DNA from 2 places in the Rhizobium sp. BK049 genome. Region 1 is predicted to be linked to the other one. Evidence: riboswitches for the same ligand, from Rfam matches in the RefSeq annotation. Region 1 holds a riboswitch; the other holds the start of a gene.
What was found. Region 1 has a riboswitch for S-adenosylmethionine ahead of metA (homoserine O-succinyltransferase). Riboswitches for the same ligand answer to the same signal wherever they lie in the genome.
Positions count from the first base shown of each region.

Region 2: another riboswitch for S-adenosylmethionine. It lies ahead of FHT70_RS26795 (O-succinylhomoserine sulfhydrylase); the one in region 1 lies ahead of metA (homoserine O-succinyltransferase).

Region 1 covers NZ_JACHYV010000018.1:34,568-42,406, forward strand. Annotated here, with positions in the region: gene FHT70_RS18995 (MarR family winged helix-turn-helix transcriptional regulator) at 1-193, shown strand, start outside; gene FHT70_RS19000 (thiamine diphosphokinase) at 259-909, shown strand; gene FHT70_RS19005 (ABC-F family ATP-binding cassette domain-containing protein) at 912-2,732, shown strand; gene FHT70_RS19010 (ABC transporter ATP-binding protein/permease) at 2,795-4,693, opposite strand; SAM riboswitch at 4,807-4,884, shown strand; gene metA (homoserine O-succinyltransferase) at 4,934-5,857, shown strand; gene FHT70_RS19020 (aldose epimerase family protein) at 5,976-6,998, shown strand; gene FHT70_RS19025 (GntR family transcriptional regulator) at 7,129-7,839, shown strand, end outside.
Region 2 covers NZ_JACHYV010000033.1:45,649-53,487, forward strand. Annotated here, with positions in the region: gene FHT70_RS26780 (hypothetical protein) at 1-79, shown strand, start outside; tRNA gene FHT70_RS26785 (tRNA-Gly) at 103-176, opposite strand; gene FHT70_RS26790 (2'-deoxycytidine 5'-triphosphate deaminase) at 238-1,332, opposite strand; SAM riboswitch at 1,407-1,485, shown strand; gene FHT70_RS26795 (O-succinylhomoserine sulfhydrylase) at 1,530-2,714, shown strand; gene apaG (Co2+/Mg2+ efflux protein ApaG) at 2,939-3,331, shown strand; gene FHT70_RS30750 (hypothetical protein) at 3,380-3,721, opposite strand; gene FHT70_RS26810 (Hsp33 family molecular chaperone) at 4,080-5,072, opposite strand; gene argF (ornithine carbamoyltransferase) at 5,166-6,080, opposite strand; gene FHT70_RS26820 (aspartate aminotransferase family protein) at 6,118-7,317, opposite strand; gene FHT70_RS26825 (GcrA family cell cycle regulator) at 7,742-7,839, shown strand, end outside.

The DNA of each region.
Region 1 (7,839 bases):
GATCGTGGTCGTCATCACCGAGGCCGGCCAGGCGCTGCTTGCCGAGATCCACGCGCAGAAAATGGCCATCATTTCCGAGATCGTCTCCGATTGGCCGCGCGAAGATATAGAGCGCTTCGCGACGCTGTTCGAACGTTTCATTGGCGGTTACGAGGCGATCTTTCTCTCGCGCGACAAGGACACGCCCGGTTGAGGCGAAAGCGCCGTCCGTCAGTGCCCCTTCCCCTCGCCCCCCCGTTTGCGCTAAGGGCAGTGCCCATGAGCCAATCCACCTTCACCATTCTGCTCGGCGGCGAACTCAGCCTGACGGAACGCCTGCGCCACGCGATCGGCGGCAGCCGTTTCATCGCGGCCGATGGCGGCATGCGGCATGCGGCGGCGCTTGGTGTCATGCCTGAGCTCTGGGTCGGCGATTTCGATTCGACGCCCCCCGAGCTCGAAGCGGGCTTTCTCGATGTGCCAAAGCAACCCTATCCCGCAGCAAAGGCGGCAACGGACGGAGAGATCGCGGTATCGGAAGCGGTCGCCCGAGGCGCCCGGCGGCTGATCCTCGCCGGCGCGCTCGGCGGCGAACGCTCCGACCATGCGCTTCAGCACCTGCTGTCGGCCGTCGGTCTTGCTGAGCAGGGTTTCGACGTCCTGCTGACCTCGGGCAAGGAAGAGGCCGTTCCGCTGCTCGCCGGCACGATCGAACTGGACCTTCCCAAGGGCTGCCTGTTTTCCGTCCCCGGGTTCAGCGAGCTGAAGGGGCTCTCCATCGAGAATGCGCGCTATCCGCTCACGGATTTCCATCTGCCTTTCGGCTCATCGCGCACCATTTCAAATGTCGCGGAAGGCAAGGTTCGCTTTTCGCTCGAGAGCGGCCGGGCAATCGTGCTTGCCCGACCCTATGATCTTTCCGGAGTCTGATTTTGGCCCCTCCCATTCTGAAACTCGACGACATCTTCCTGAGCTTCGGCGGCGCACCGCTGCTGGCGGGCGCTTCGCTGCAGGTCGAGCCCGGCGACAAGATCTGTCTCGTTGGGCGTAACGGCTCTGGCAAATCGACACTCCTGAAGATTGCCGCCGGCCTGGTCGAGGCGCAGTCCGGCGAGGTCTTCCGCCATCCGTCTTCGACGGTGCGCTATCTCGAACAAGCCCCGGACTTTGCCGGCTTCCGCACCGTTCAGGCCTATGCCGAGGCCGGGCTGGGACCGGGCGACGACCACTATCGCGTCACCTATCTTCTGTCGCATCTCGGCCTGACCGGCGAAGAAGATCCGAACACCCTTTCCGGCGGTGAAGCGCGCCGGGCCGCGCTTGCCCGCGTGCTGGCCCCGGAACCGGATATTCTCCTGCTCGACGAGCCGACCAACCATCTCGACCTTCCCACAATCGAATGGCTGGAAGGCGAGCTGCAGAAGACCCGCAGCGCCCTGGTGCTGATTTCGCACGACCGTCGTTTCCTCGAAAAAGTCTCGACGGCAACCGTCTGGCTCGACCGCGGCGCCTCGCGCCGGCTCGACAGGGGATTCGCGCATTTCGAGGCATGGCGCGACCAGGTGCTGGAGGCCGAAGAGCTGGAGCAGCACAAGCTCGGCAAGGCGATCGAGCGCGAAGAACACTGGCTGCGCTACGGCGTCACGGCCCGGCGCAAACGCAACATGCGCCGCCTCGGCGAGCTGCAGACGATGCGTTCGCAATATCGCGGCCATAAGGGACCGCAAGGCACGGTGCAGGCGACGGTTTCGGACGCGCAGGAATCTGGCAAGCTGGTGATCGAGGCCGAGAAGATCACCAAGAGCTTCGGCGACTGGGCCATCGTCACGCCGTTCTCGATCCGCGTACATCGCGGCGATTGCATCGGTCTCGTCGGACCGAACGGTGCCGGCAAGACGACGCTCCTGAAAATGCTGACCGGCCAGCTTTCGCCGGATAGCGGCACAGTGAAACTCGGCACCAACCTGGAGATCGCCACCCTCGACCAGAAACGCGAGGACCTGAACCCCGAGGATACGCTTGCAAACTACCTGACGGACGGGCGTGGCGAAAACCTGCTCGTCAACGGCGAACAGCGCCATGTCACCGGCTACATGAAGGAATTCCTGTTCCAGCCGGAACAGGCGCGCACGCCGATCAAAAGCCTCTCCGGCGGCGAACGCGCCCGCCTGATGCTGGCACGCATCCTGGCGCGCCCGGCAAACCTCCTGATCCTCGACGAACCAACCAACGATCTCGACATCGAGACGCTCGACCTCCTGCAGGAAATCGTCGCCGGCTTTCCCGGCACCGTCATTCTCGTCAGCCACGATCGCGATTTCCTCGACCGCACCGTGACCTCGACGATCGCGCCCGCCATACCGGATGCGCCCGATGGCCGATGGATCGAATATGCCGGCGGCTACACGGACATGCTGGCGCAGCGCAAAGGCGCGCTCGAAGAGCGCCGGAAGGCCGAGAAGACGGCGGAGAAGCCGAAGACGCAGGAGATAACAGCTTCCGGCGGAGGCTCGAAGGGCAAGCTTTCCTTCAAGCAGAAATTCGCGCTGGAAAATCTGCCGAAGGAGATGGCCAAAGCCGAGGCCGAGCTCGCCAAGCGCGAACTTGTCATGGCCGATCCCGGTCTCTTCACGCGTGACCCCGCCGCCTTCAATCGGCTTGCGAGCGAGATGGAAAAGCTGCGCGCCGGCCTGTCCAAGATGGAAGAGGAATGGTTGGAGCTCGAAATGCTGCGCGAAGAGCTCGAAGGCTGAGACTCTCGCGCTCAGCCGCTCGCGTCACGCTGCAGGTAAAACTCCTGCTGATGGGGGAGGTCTTAAAGCGCCGGCGCGGGGACGACGGCTGCGCCCGCACTGGCGCTGGCGCCGGTGGTCTGGGCGACCTGCTGCTGCGGCTCTTCAGATCTCGAAGGCAGAGCCTGCAGATGCAGCACCCGCGGCTGCAGCGCCTCCAGATAGGTCTCAGAGCGGCCGATATAGATCATGCCCGTTTCGGGTATCGAAGTCAGCACGCTGCACATCGTCTCCTGCCATTCCGGCTCCATGCCCTCGAGCACTTCGTCGAAGATGATCCAACGCGGGCGCACCAGCAGCAGGCGCGCGAAGCCGATCGCCTTCTGCTCATCGCTGTCGAGCAGCTTGTCCCAGCGGGCGCGGGTATCGAGCCTTGCGATCAGAGAGTGCAGGCCGGCCTTTTCAAGGGCCGCCTCGACGGCAGCCTGCTCGTAGGCATCCGGGCTTTCGGGGAAGGCAAGCGCCTCGCGCAAAGTGCCGCCCGGAATATAGGCAATCTGCGGAACGAACAGCATGTCGTCGATCGGCGGCAGACCCATCGTGCCGCTGCCGCACGGCCAGAGCCCGGCCAAGGCCTGGAACAGCAGTTTGCGGTTGACGCTATGATCGCCGTTGATCATGATCTTTTCGCCGGCCTTGATCACGATATCGGTTTCACGCAGGCGAAAACCGCCGCATTCCTCGATGTCTTCGCCGATTTTGGCATTGATCACCACATCCTTCAGCGTCAGCCTGTCGGGGGTGGTGTTTTCATAGGCGATGCTGCCCTTCACACCAAAGTCCTCGTCCATGTCGAGCAGCGCCTGGCGGAAGTCGGTGACGCGCATCAGCGTGGCACGCCATTCGGCGATCGGGCCGAAATTGGCGACATACCAGCGCAACGCCGTATTGACTTGGTTGAAGGCGCCGACCGACATCATCAGCTGCCCGAGGGTGAGGCCGCCGGAAAAATAAGCGGGTGCGGCAACGATAATGGGGATAACGATCACGAGCCAGCCGTAGCCGGCCGAAACCCAGGTGAGATTGGTATTGGCCATGGCGAGCCGCTTGACCACCCTCAGCACCGAACTGATGTCGGTGTTGATGCGCCGGCGTTCATTCTCTTCGCCGCGAGCGACGGTGATTGCCGGCATGTTCTCATTGGCATGCATCAGCGTGAAACGAAGCTCGGCCTCCTTCGAGAACCGGTCGGCATTGAGCTTGACCAGCTTGCGGCCGACGACCTGACTCAGCACCGAGGCGGAGGCGGCATAAAAAATCGCTGCCCAGACCATGTAGCCTGGAATGGAGAAGCTGTGGCCGCTGATGTGGAAGACGAAGCCGCTCGACAGCTCCCAGAGCACGCCGATGAAGCTCACCAGAAGAATGGTTGACTGTAAGAGGCCGAGAACGAGCCCTGTTGTGCTTTCGGCGAGGTTACGGGAATCCTCGTGCAGGCGCTGGTCGGGATTGACGCCGATCAGGCCGCTCGAGGCGAGCCGCAGCGCCCGCTTGCGCTTCAGCCATTGATCGACGAGATCGCGCGACAGGCCCTCGCGCATATAGAGCGCGGTCATCTGGTTCAGCCAGGCCTGCAGCACGTTGAGCAGCAGCAGCGTGCCGGCGATCATCGCAAAGATTTCGAGCTGGTGGAAGAATTCGCCGAGATCGCGGCGCTCGAGCGAATCATAGAAGGGGGCGTTCCACTCGTTCAGAATGACCTGGCCATAAGCTGTCAGAAGGATGACGAGGATCAGCACTGTTGCCAGAAACAGCACCTTGCCACGCACTTCAGAATTCCAGAATGCCGAGAACATTACTCCGAGGCGATATGTCAGGCTGAAGTCGTAACCAACCTTATCCTGCCTCCTGGTGCCCGGCCTCCCCTCAATCTTATCTGCCATCATGCTTTTCCAAACCGCCCATACTGTCATTATTAACATGGTGGCGTTACCGGTCTATCAACAGATTTTATCAGTCATTAAACTGTGATGATTCTTGACGCTCCGCTCCCGCATGCATTCGGAGTTGATTCGCGGCTCAACTGGGACTAATTAAGGCACTCCGTGGTGATTTGGCCGGCCGGCTTGCAGCCACGTTAAAAAAGTCGCTAAAGGGCCGCGTGCGGACCGGTAGCGATTTTTTCGCCGCCGGTTTTTTATTTTCGATCGAGTTGACCGCAAATGCCCATCAAGATCCCCGATACGCTGCCCGCTTTCGAAACCCTGGTTCAGGAAGGTGTGCGGGTGATGACCGAGACGATGGCGATCCGTCAGGATATAAGACCGTTGCAGATCGGCCTGCTCAACCTGATGCCCAACAAGATCAAGACCGAACTGCAGATGGCCCGTCTCGTCGGCGCTTCGCCGCTGCAGGTGGAGCTGTCGCTCATCCGCATCGGCGGCCACAAGGCGAAGAACACATCCGAAGATCACCTGCTCGCCTTCTACCAGACCTGGGAAGAGGTGAAGCAGCGCAAGTTCGATGGCTTCATCATCACCGGAGCGCCGATCGAGCTTCTGCCCTACGAGGACGTTACCTATTGGGCAGAGATGCAGGAGATCTTTAATTGGACCGAGACCAACGTCCATTCGACGATGAACGTCTGCTGGGGCGCGATGGCGGCGATCTATCACTTCCACGGCGTTCCGAAATATGAGCTTAAGGAAAAGGCCTTTGGCGTCTACCGGCACCGAAACCTGAAGCCTTCCTCCATCTATCTGAACGGCTTTTCCGACAATTTCGAGGTTCCGGTGTCGCGGTGGACAGAGGTGCGCCGCGAAGATATCGAGAAATCCGCAAGCCTGGAAATCCTGATGGAATCCAGCGAGATGGGCGTATGCCTCGTGCACGAGAAGAGGGGCCGGCGGCTCTACATGTTCAACCACGTCGAATATGATTCCACCTCGCTTTCGGATGAGTATTTCCGCGATGTGGATGCCGGCGTGCCGATCAAGATGCCGCATAATTACTTCCCGCATAATGATCCGACGCTTGCGCCGCAGAACCGCTGGCGCAGCCATGCGCACCTCTTGTTCGGTAACTGGATCAATGAGATTTACCAGACGACGCCCTATGACGTCGAAGAGATCGGCATGGATCTTTGACCGGCATTTCTTTCTGACCTGCCCGGTTGCGGTTTGGAGCAAATGCGGTCAGGTTCCGGTCCGGAACTCTATAGCGCCGCGCGTCTTATCGGACGCGCAAAGGAACGGACGGTCGATTATGTCGGATAAGTTGGAGCGGGATGTTTTCGGGCAGACGAAGGCGGGCGAAACCGTCTATCGCGTCGTCATCAATGGCGGCGGCCTGACGGCCAAGATCATCACCTGGGGCGCGGTCATCCAGGATCTGCGCCTTGCGGGACATGACGCGCCGCTGCAGCTTGGCTTCGAGGAGTTCGACAACTACCCGCTCTACTCGGCCTATTTCGGCGCGACGCCCGGCCGCTGCGCCAATCGCATCGGCGGCGGCAGGTTCACGCTCGACGGCAAGGATTATCAGCTCGAGCGGAACGAAAACGGCGTGACGCATCTGCATGGCGGCAGCGACAACATCGGCAAGCGCAACTGGACGATCGTCGAGCATGACGTCGACCGGCTGGTGATGAAGATCGTCGATCCCGACGGCCGCGCCGGCTACCCCGGCAATTGCACCATCCAGGCGACGTTCCGGGTGCATGGCAACGGCGAGCTGTCGATCACCTACGAATCAACAAGCGACCAGCCGACGCTCGCCAATGTCTGCCAGCACGCCTATTTCAATCTCGACGGCCGCGACGATGCGCTGGCCCACGACATCATGATCGCCGCCGATCACTATTTGCCGACCGACGAAAAGCAGGTGCCGACCGGCGAAATCCGGCCCGTTGCCGGCACTGAATTCGATTTCCGCGAGATGGCTCCGATGAAGCGTTTCGTCGGCAATGAACAGGCATTGTACGACCATAATTTCTGCCTGTCTCGAGAACGCACCGCCAAGCGGACTGTGGCACTCGCCCGCAGCCTCTATTCCGGCGTGTCGCTGGAAGTGCGCAGCACCGAGCCGGGCGTGCAGTTCTATGCCGGCTTCAAGCTCAATACAGGTGCTCCCGGCCTCGGCGGGCGCAATTACGGCCCGTTCGCCGGCTTCTGCCTGGAAACGCAGGTCTGGCCGGATGCCATTAATCACGAAGGCTTTCCGAATGCGGTCCTGCGCCCCGGCGAAGTGCTGCGCCAGGAGACGGACTACATCTTCACCAAGAGCTGAGCATTCTAGAGACGCACGGCTGTCAAATTTGACCGTTATGAACCCTCTTCGGTTTGCCGGAGAGGGTTTTTTTAGGCCTTGTCCGATTCAGACTTGCCGATTGGTTCTATATAGGTTCTATTGTCTGCCCATGGATAGAACCAGTCTAGTAGCTGAACTCAATAGACGCGGCCTGCGCGACGAAGCGTTGGCCGGGCCGCTCTACAAGCGGCTGGCGCAGGCGCTGACCAGCCTCATTCAGGAGGGCTTGCTGAAGGCCGGCACGGCGCTGCCGGGCGAGCGCGACCTTGCCGAGGCTCTCAAGCTTGGCCGCGTCACCGTGCGCACTGCCTATCGCGACCTGATGGCGGCCGGCGCACTGGAATCACGCCACGGAAGCGGTACTTTCGTATCGGGTAAGGTGGAGCGCATGGAACAGTCGCTCTGGCGGCTTTCCTCCTTCTCCGCCGACATGCGCTCGCGCGGGCGTCTGCCGGCCGCACGCATCTTGTCGCGGGAGATCAACACGCCGTCTCCGGAGGAATCCTTTCTGCTCGGCCTCGGCGCTGGCGAACCGGTTCTGAGGCTCGACCGTCTGCGCCTCGCCGACGGCCTGCCGCTGGCGATCGAGCGCGCCGTCGTGCCGGTCAAGTTTCTGGGGGAGAACGCCGGCGGCGAGGGATCGCTCTACGATGCGCTGGCGGCGAATGGCCACCGACCGGTGCGTGCGCTGCAGCGGCTGACCGCCGTCACGCTCGATACGTCCTATGCCGCGATGCTGAACGTCAAGGCAGGCGCACCGGCGCTTCTGATCGAACGTGTCTCGCGCCTGGAAGACCAGCGCGTCGTCGAATATACCCGC
Region 2 (7,839 bases), on a different contig from region 1:
AACCTACATCATCCAGCCCGACCGCAGCCTGATCATCGCACACCGCCGGTATAAGCCGATTCGGTTTTTCGGGGATTAGAAGGACATCGCTGGAAAGGCAGCTGGAGCGGGTGAAGGGAATCGAACCCTCGTATTCAGCTTGGGAAGCTGCTGCTCTACCATTGAGCTACACCCGCGATGCCTTGAGATTTCCAACAGATGGGGGCCGCTGTCAAGTCGCGGCCCGTCAGGCCGGCGTCAGATGCGGAAATGTTTGGAAAGCTTGAGGCCCTGGGCCTGATAGTTGGAGCCGAGGCCGGAGCCGTAGAGGCTGGCCGGTTTTTCCTGCATGTGCTCGTAGACCAGGCGGCCGACGATCTGCCCGTCTTCGAGGATGAAGGGCACTTCGTGGCTGCGCACTTCGAGCACGGCGCGACTGCCGCGCCCGCCGGCCGGCGCATGGCCGAAGCCCGGATCGAAGAAGCCGGCATAATGGACGCGGAATTCGCCGACCAGCGGATCGAAGGGGGTCATCTCGGCGGCATAATCCGGCGGCACATGCACGGCTTCGCGCGAGACGAGGATATAGAACTCGTCGGGATCGAGGATCAGCTCGTTGCGGCCGCGGCTGTATAGCGGTTCCCAGAAATCAAAAATATCGTGCTGGTCCTTTTCATCGACGTCGACGACGGCGGTGTGGTGTTTGCCGCGATAGCCGATCAGGCCGTCCTTGTCGCCGGTGAGATCGATCGACAGCGCGATGCCGCCGCCCGAGACGTTCGGCTGCTTGCTGGCAACGAGCGTTTCGCTTTCATGCAGCCTCAGAAGTTCCGGCTCGCCGAGCACGGACTGGCCGACGCGGAAGCGGATCTGCGACAGGCGCGAGCCGCGGCGCACGACGATCGGGAAGGTGCGCGGGCTGATTTCGAGATAGAGCGGGCCGGAATAGCCCGGCGGGATCTTGTCGAATTCCTGGGCGTAGTCGGTGATGACGCGGGTGAAGATATCGAGCCTGCCGGTCGAGCTCTTCGGATTGGCCGAAGCCGACATGTCGGCCGGCAGCGCTAAGCTCTCCATCAGCGGCACGATGTAGACGCAACCGGTTTCGAGCACCGCGCCCTGGGAAAGGTCGATCACGTGCAGGCTCAGCCGATCGAGCTTGTCCGAGACCAGATGCGAGGGGCCGGGCATGAAAGAGGCGCGCACACGAAACGCCTTGCTTCCTAAGCGCAGGTCGAGACTTGCCGGCTGGATCTGATCGCGGTCGAGCTCCCGCTCGGAGTTCAGACGCCCCGTTTCGAACAGTGCCGCAATCGCGCGGTCCGCCAGAATTCCAGTTTCGCGAGCCATCATGCCCCATCCATCATTTCGCTGCCGACAAAACCAAACTCGGGGAATTGACGCAAGCAGCTAACAGCAGTATTGCAGAATTATCCCGTGGTGATTTGGCCGGTCGGCTTGCAGCCACGTTAAACAAGTGGCTAAAAAGACCGGGTTATGAAACCGGTCTGCTTTTGCGGCCGGTTTTTTTGTTATGTGAAGGTGATGGCATGAGCAAGACCTGGCGCCCGGCAACCCAACTCGTCCATGGCGGCACGCTGCGTTCGCAATATGGCGAAACATCAGAGGCAATCTATCTCACCCAGGGTTTCGTCTATGACACGTCGGAAGCGGCAGAAGCCCGCTTCAAGGGCGAAACGGACGGCTTCATCTACGCTCGCTACGGCAGCCCGACCAACGACATGTTCGAAAAGCGCATGTGCGCATTGGAAGGCGCCGAAGATGCCCGCGCCACCGCCTCCGGCATGGCAGCCGTCGCCGCCGCCGTCCTCTGCCAGGTCAAGGCCGGCGACCACATTGTCGCCGCCCGCGCGCTGTTCGGCTCCTGCCGCTGGGTCGTGGAAACGCTGGCGCCGAAATACGGCATCGAGTGCACGCTGGTCGACGGCCGGGATCTCGCCAATTGGGAAAAGGCGGTCCGCCCGAATACCAAGGTATTCTTCCTGGAGAGCCCGACCAACCCGACGCTCGAAGTGATCGATATCGCAGGCGTCGCCGAGCTCGCCAACCAGGTCGGCGCCAAGGTGATCGTCGACAACGTCTTCGCGACGCTGCTCTTCCAGAAGCCGCTCGAACTCGGCGCCCATATCGTCGTCTATTCCGCCACCAAGCATATCGACGGCCAGGGCCGGTGCCTCGGCGGCGTGGTGCTCGCCGACAAGGCATGGATCGACGAGAACCTGCACGACTATTTCCGCCATACCGGCCCGGCCATGTCGCCGTTCAATGCCTGGACGCTTCTCAAGGGCATCGAGACGCTGCCGCTGCGCGTCAAGCAGCAGACTGAAAATGCGGCGAAGATCGCCGATTTCCTGGCAGAGCAGGGCAAGGTCGCCAAGGTGATCTATCCCGGCCGCAAGGATCACCCGCAGGCTGACATCATCGCCAAGCAGATGACCGGCGGCTCGACGCTCGTCTGCTTCGAGCTGAAGGGCGGCAAGGAGGCGGCCTTCGCGCTGCAGAACGCGCTTGAGATCATCAAGATCTCTAACAATCTCGGCGACAGCAAAAGCCTGATCACCCATCCGGCAACGACGACGCACAAGAACCTGACGGAAGAGGCGCGTGCCGAACTCGGCATTTCTCCGGGTACGGTGCGGCTTTCGGCCGGCATCGAGGATACGAACGACCTGATCGAGGATTTCGCGCAGGCGCTTTCCAAGGTTTCGGCCTGATGGACTGGAATAGCGGCCGGACTTCAATGAGGAGCCGGCCGCCGATCTGCGGGAACAAGTACCCCCGCGCCGGCGTTGCGAAGTAAAATTAACGCTGACGATTAGGCTTAACGATCGAAAACCATACGATGATCACCATTTGACCGCTGATCAACGTTCCGTTTCTTGACGGACGGGGCCTCTTTATAAGATACGGGTAACATATCTTGACTATGGTGCAAGGCATGTATCGCGCCCTCACAAGAGATATCGAAGTCGTGGTCGAACCGTTCTATCTGGAGGAGCAATCCGATCCGGAAGACGATCGCTATGTCTGGGGTTACCGGATCGTCATCAGCAACAATTCCGGCGTCGCCGTTCGCCTCATCAATCGTTACTGGAACATCACCGACCAGAACGGGGTGGTGGACGAGGTGACCGGCCCCGGCGTGGTCGGCGAACAGCCGCGGCTCAGCCCCGGCGACACCTACGAATATTCCTCCGGCTGCCCGCTCGACACGCCCTCAGGCCTGATGTTCGGCCACTACCAGATGGAAACGGATGAAGGCGAGCTATTCGACGTCGACATCCCCGCCTTCTCGCTGGATTCACCGGGGCTACTGCGCGTGCTGAACTGAGCGCAGGCCCCAAAGTCGATATGCCCGATCACCCCCAGACGACATGCATCAGAGATCAAAAGGATCCGAGGCCGTCCGGGTGTCCGGCTTTGCTTCGAACGGATCCTTTGATTGGGGCGTGGCTGGCCGCTGAGCGACTGCAGCGTTTACCGCCTTCTGGCAGGTGAGCATCTCATCCGTTGCCCTGACGGAATTTTTTAAACTCAGCGCAACAATCTGCTTTCCGTTGAAGGTGGCGCGAAAACTCAGTTTACGAGCGAACTCGGCAATCAGACTGGAATCCTTAAAATCGATCCATAATCCCTTGAAGCCATCAAGATCGAGAGCGCTCGCATTCGCCGTCCATTGAGAACGATCTAACGACAGTTCGATGGGATATTGCTTTCCCACTTCCAAGGATCCAGTTCGGATTTGCGATCACAATGTAAAAAGGGCTCTCCTTTTTTGTAAAATTAAAGCCCAGACGAAAAACGGTGCCGTCATCAAATGAAGTGAGAACAAAACAGCCGTTGCCCAAGGTCGGGTCGACAGCCACGGTCCAGCCGCCAACTTCTTTCCATTTGATTGTTTCGTCATCAGCCAGGACAATCCGTGGCATCGCAGCAATGAATGCGAATACAAAATACAAAAGCCGCATTGACGTCCCGCCCCCAGAACCAGTTGGGATAATAGGTGCACAGTGACTACTAAAAGTCGAGTCACTGTGCCGCTGCAATGCGCATCTTTTTCGCGCTAAGCGCGACTAATGTTATTCCGCCGGCTGAAGCTCGGCTGCTTCGAAGCGGTAGGTGGTCGAGCAGAATTCACAGGTGACGGATATCTCGCCGTTTTCCTGGCTGGCCTCGATCTCCTCGGCGGTGAACCCCTTCAGCACGTTGCCTATTTTTTCCCGCGAGCAGCTGCAGCGGTCGAAGACGGCGCGGGGCTCGAAGACGCGCACGCCGCGCTCGTGGAACAGGCGGAACAAGAGACGTTCGGTGCCGACCTGCGGATCGGTCAGCTCGTCGGCATCGATGGTCTCGACCAGCGAGCGCGCTTCGGTCCAGGCGTCATCCTCGCCATGCGGACGGTCGCCGTTATCGCCGTCGCCGCCGTGGAGATCAGGCTGGCGCATGCGCTCCGGTGCCTCCGGCAGGAACTGGGCGACGAGGCCGCCTGCCCGCCAACGATGGCGCGGCTTGCCGGTATCGTCACGGTCGAAAAGTTCGGCCGCAGCCAGGCGCACGCGCGTCGGGATCTGCTCCGACTGGCGGAAATAGACGCCGGCGATCTCCTCGAGCGACGTGCCGTCGAGGGCGACAATGCCCTGGTAAGGCTGCGCGAACTTGCCCTGGTCGATGGTGAAGGCAAGCACGCCCTTGCCGAGCAGCTGCTCCGGCTCGGTCTCGCCTGAGGCAATCGCCTGGTCGAGCAGCGCCCGGTCGAAACGGGCATAGGCACGCACGTTCTCCGGCGTCGAGAAATCGGCGACGAGCAGATCGACCGGGCCGTCGCCCTTGGTCTGCACGGTGAACTTGCCGTCGAACTTCAGCGAGGTGCCGAGCAGCACCGTCAGTACGACGACTTCGGCGAGCAGCCGGGCGACGGGCGCGGGATAATGATGGCGCTCGAGGATCGCATCGAGCATGGGGCCGAGCTGGACGGCGCGGCCGCGCACATCCAGACCCTCCACCTGAAAGGGGACGACATGATCATCGCCGGCGAAATCGAACTGGCCGAGGGCGGCTGCAGCTTCTGCCATGGCTTTACTCCTAGTTTCTGGAGCGGCGGCCAAAGTGTCCGGCGCTCGCGCAGTCGGGCCGCAAGCTTATGACTCGCAACATCCGATTATGGTTCAGATCGCGCCCAGGCACCAAGCAAGAATCGACTTCTGCGCATGAAGACGGTTTTCCGCTTCATCGAAGACCACGGATTGCGGGCCGTCGATCACCTCGTCCGTCACTTCCTCACCGCGATGAGCAGGCAGGCAATGCATGAACAATGCATCGCTGCCGGCCTTGGCCATCAAGGCCGCATTGACCTGATAAGGCTGGAAGACGTTGTGACCCCGGGCCCGATGTTCCTGATTCATGGAGACCCAGGTATCGGTCACCACGCAATCGGCGCCTTCGACCGCACGGTCGGCATCATGGCAGAGCATGACTTCGGCGCCCTCATTGCGGGCCCAGTTCAGATAGTGATCCTTGGGCTCGGAACCAAGAGGCACGGCCATGTTCATGCGGTAGCCGAAGCGCGCCGCCCCTTCGACCAGCGAATGCAGCACATTGTTGCCGTCGCCGGTCCAGGCGATCGTCTTGCCCTTGATCGGGCCGCGATGCTCCTCGAAGGTCATGATATCGGCCATGATCTGGCAGGGATGGGTATCGTCCGTCAGCGCGTTGATCACAGGCACGGTCGCATGTTCGGCAAGCTCCAGCAGGCGCGAATGCTCGGTGGTGCGGATCATGATCGCATCGACATAGCGCGACAGCACCTTGGCGGTGTCGCCGATCGTCTCGGCGCGGCCGAGCTGCATTTCAGTACCGGAGAGAAACAGCGTTTCGCCGCCGAGCTGGCGCATGCCGACGTCGAAGGAAACGCGGGTGCGCGTCGACGGCTTTTCGAAGATCATCGCCAGCATCTTGCCGGCGAGCGGCTTGTCGCCCTTACCGGATTTGAAGGCCTGCTTGCGGGCGAGCGCGTCGTTCATGATAGTTCTGAGGTCGGCCGAGGTGACGGCCGAAAGATCAAGGAAATGTTTAGGAGCCATGTTCTTACCTGTCGTGCGCCCGAAGGCGGCGATCCCTTCAAGCCGTCTTCTTGATCTTGGCGGCGCGGATGCTCTCGGCGGCGCGCTCGAGGCGCACGAGCCCCTCGCGGGCTTCTTCGGCAGTGACCACCAGCGGCGGAAGAAGGCGGATGACGTTGTCGCCGGCCGGCACGCCGAGCAGATGCGCGGCACGGATCGCCTGCAGCAATTCGGCCGAGGGAACCGCAGCCTTGACGCCGAGCAGAAGCCCCTCGCCTCGGATATCCTCGATCACATCGGGATACCGATCCTTGAGCGAGGCCAGCCCCTGGCGGAAGACGAGCGCGACGTCGCGCACATGCTCAAGGAAGCCATCGGCGAGGATGACGTCGAGCACGGCACTGCCAACCGCCATGGCCAGCGGATTGCCGCCATAGGTCGAACCATGCGTGCCGGCCTTCATGCCGGAGGCAGCCTCGGCCGTGGCAAGGCAGGCGCCGAGCGGGAAACCGCCGCCGATGCCCTTGGCAACGGCCATGATATCGGGCGTGATGCCGGACCATTCATGGGCGAAGAGCTTGCCGGTGCGGCCGACGCCGGTCTGGACCTCGTCGAGGATCAGCAGCAGGCCGTTTTCGTCGCAGATCCGGCGAAGCGCCTTCATGAATTCGCCGGTGGCGGGACGCACGCCGCCCTCGCCTTGCACCGGCTCGATCAGGATTGCGGCCGTCGCATCGGTAATGGCGGCGCGGACGGCCTCGATGTCGCCGAACGGCACCTGATCGAAACCCGGAGCCTTGGGGCCGAAACCTTCGAGATATTTCTCCTGACCGCCGGCGGCAATCGTCGCGAGCGTGCGCCCATGGAAGGCGCCCTCGAAGGTGATGATATGGTACCGCTCGGGATGGCCCTTGGAAAACTGGTAGCGGCGCGCGGTCTTGATGGCGCATTCGAGCGCCTCGGCCCCCGAATTGGTGAAGAACACCTTATCGGCGAAGGTAGCGTCCGTCAGGCGCTTGGCGAGGCGCTCCTGGCCGGGGATCTCATAGATGTTGGAGAGGTGCCAGACCTTGTCGGCCTGCTCCTTCAGCGCCGCAACCACATGCGGGTTGCCATGGCCGACGGAGGTGACGGCGACACCGGCGCCGAAATCGAGATAACGCTCGCCGCTCTCGGTGATCAGCCATACGCCCTCGCCTCGCTCGAACCGCAGCGGGGCGCGAGAATAGGTGTCATAAAGCGGCGCGGCTTCAGCCATGGCGCGGGTCTCCCGTTCAATGTTGTCTTGCACGGACTCCGGCTAACAAAACCAGGTCCAAAAAATCAAAAATGCCGCCTTTCGGCGGCGAGCGGTACTATTTCCTTTTCGCGCTGCAATGTCAACAAAACTGGCGCCTTAGCCTATGCAGCAGGCTTGTGCAGCGGCACTTTCGGCCTTCAACAGGCATTATTGCAGAAATGCCACGCAGAGGCAGCAAGTTGGGGAAAACTTGAAATTCGATTCATCCGGATTCCCGCGACTCTTGTCACGGAGTCAGCCTCACACTAGGTTAAAGTTCAATTACTAGACTGCATGCGGCGGAACTAGTCACCAAAATTGATCAAGCGTTTCTTGTTTCGGAGGCTTCCGGGACAACGGTGAGGGATTCTGCCATCACCAACGCAAAAGGTGGAGACAGGGCATGAACTGGACAGACGAGCGGGTCGAGAAACTCAAGAAGCTTTGGGCCGAAGGACTGAGCGCCAGCCAGATTGCTGCGCAGCTTGGCGGCGTCAGCCG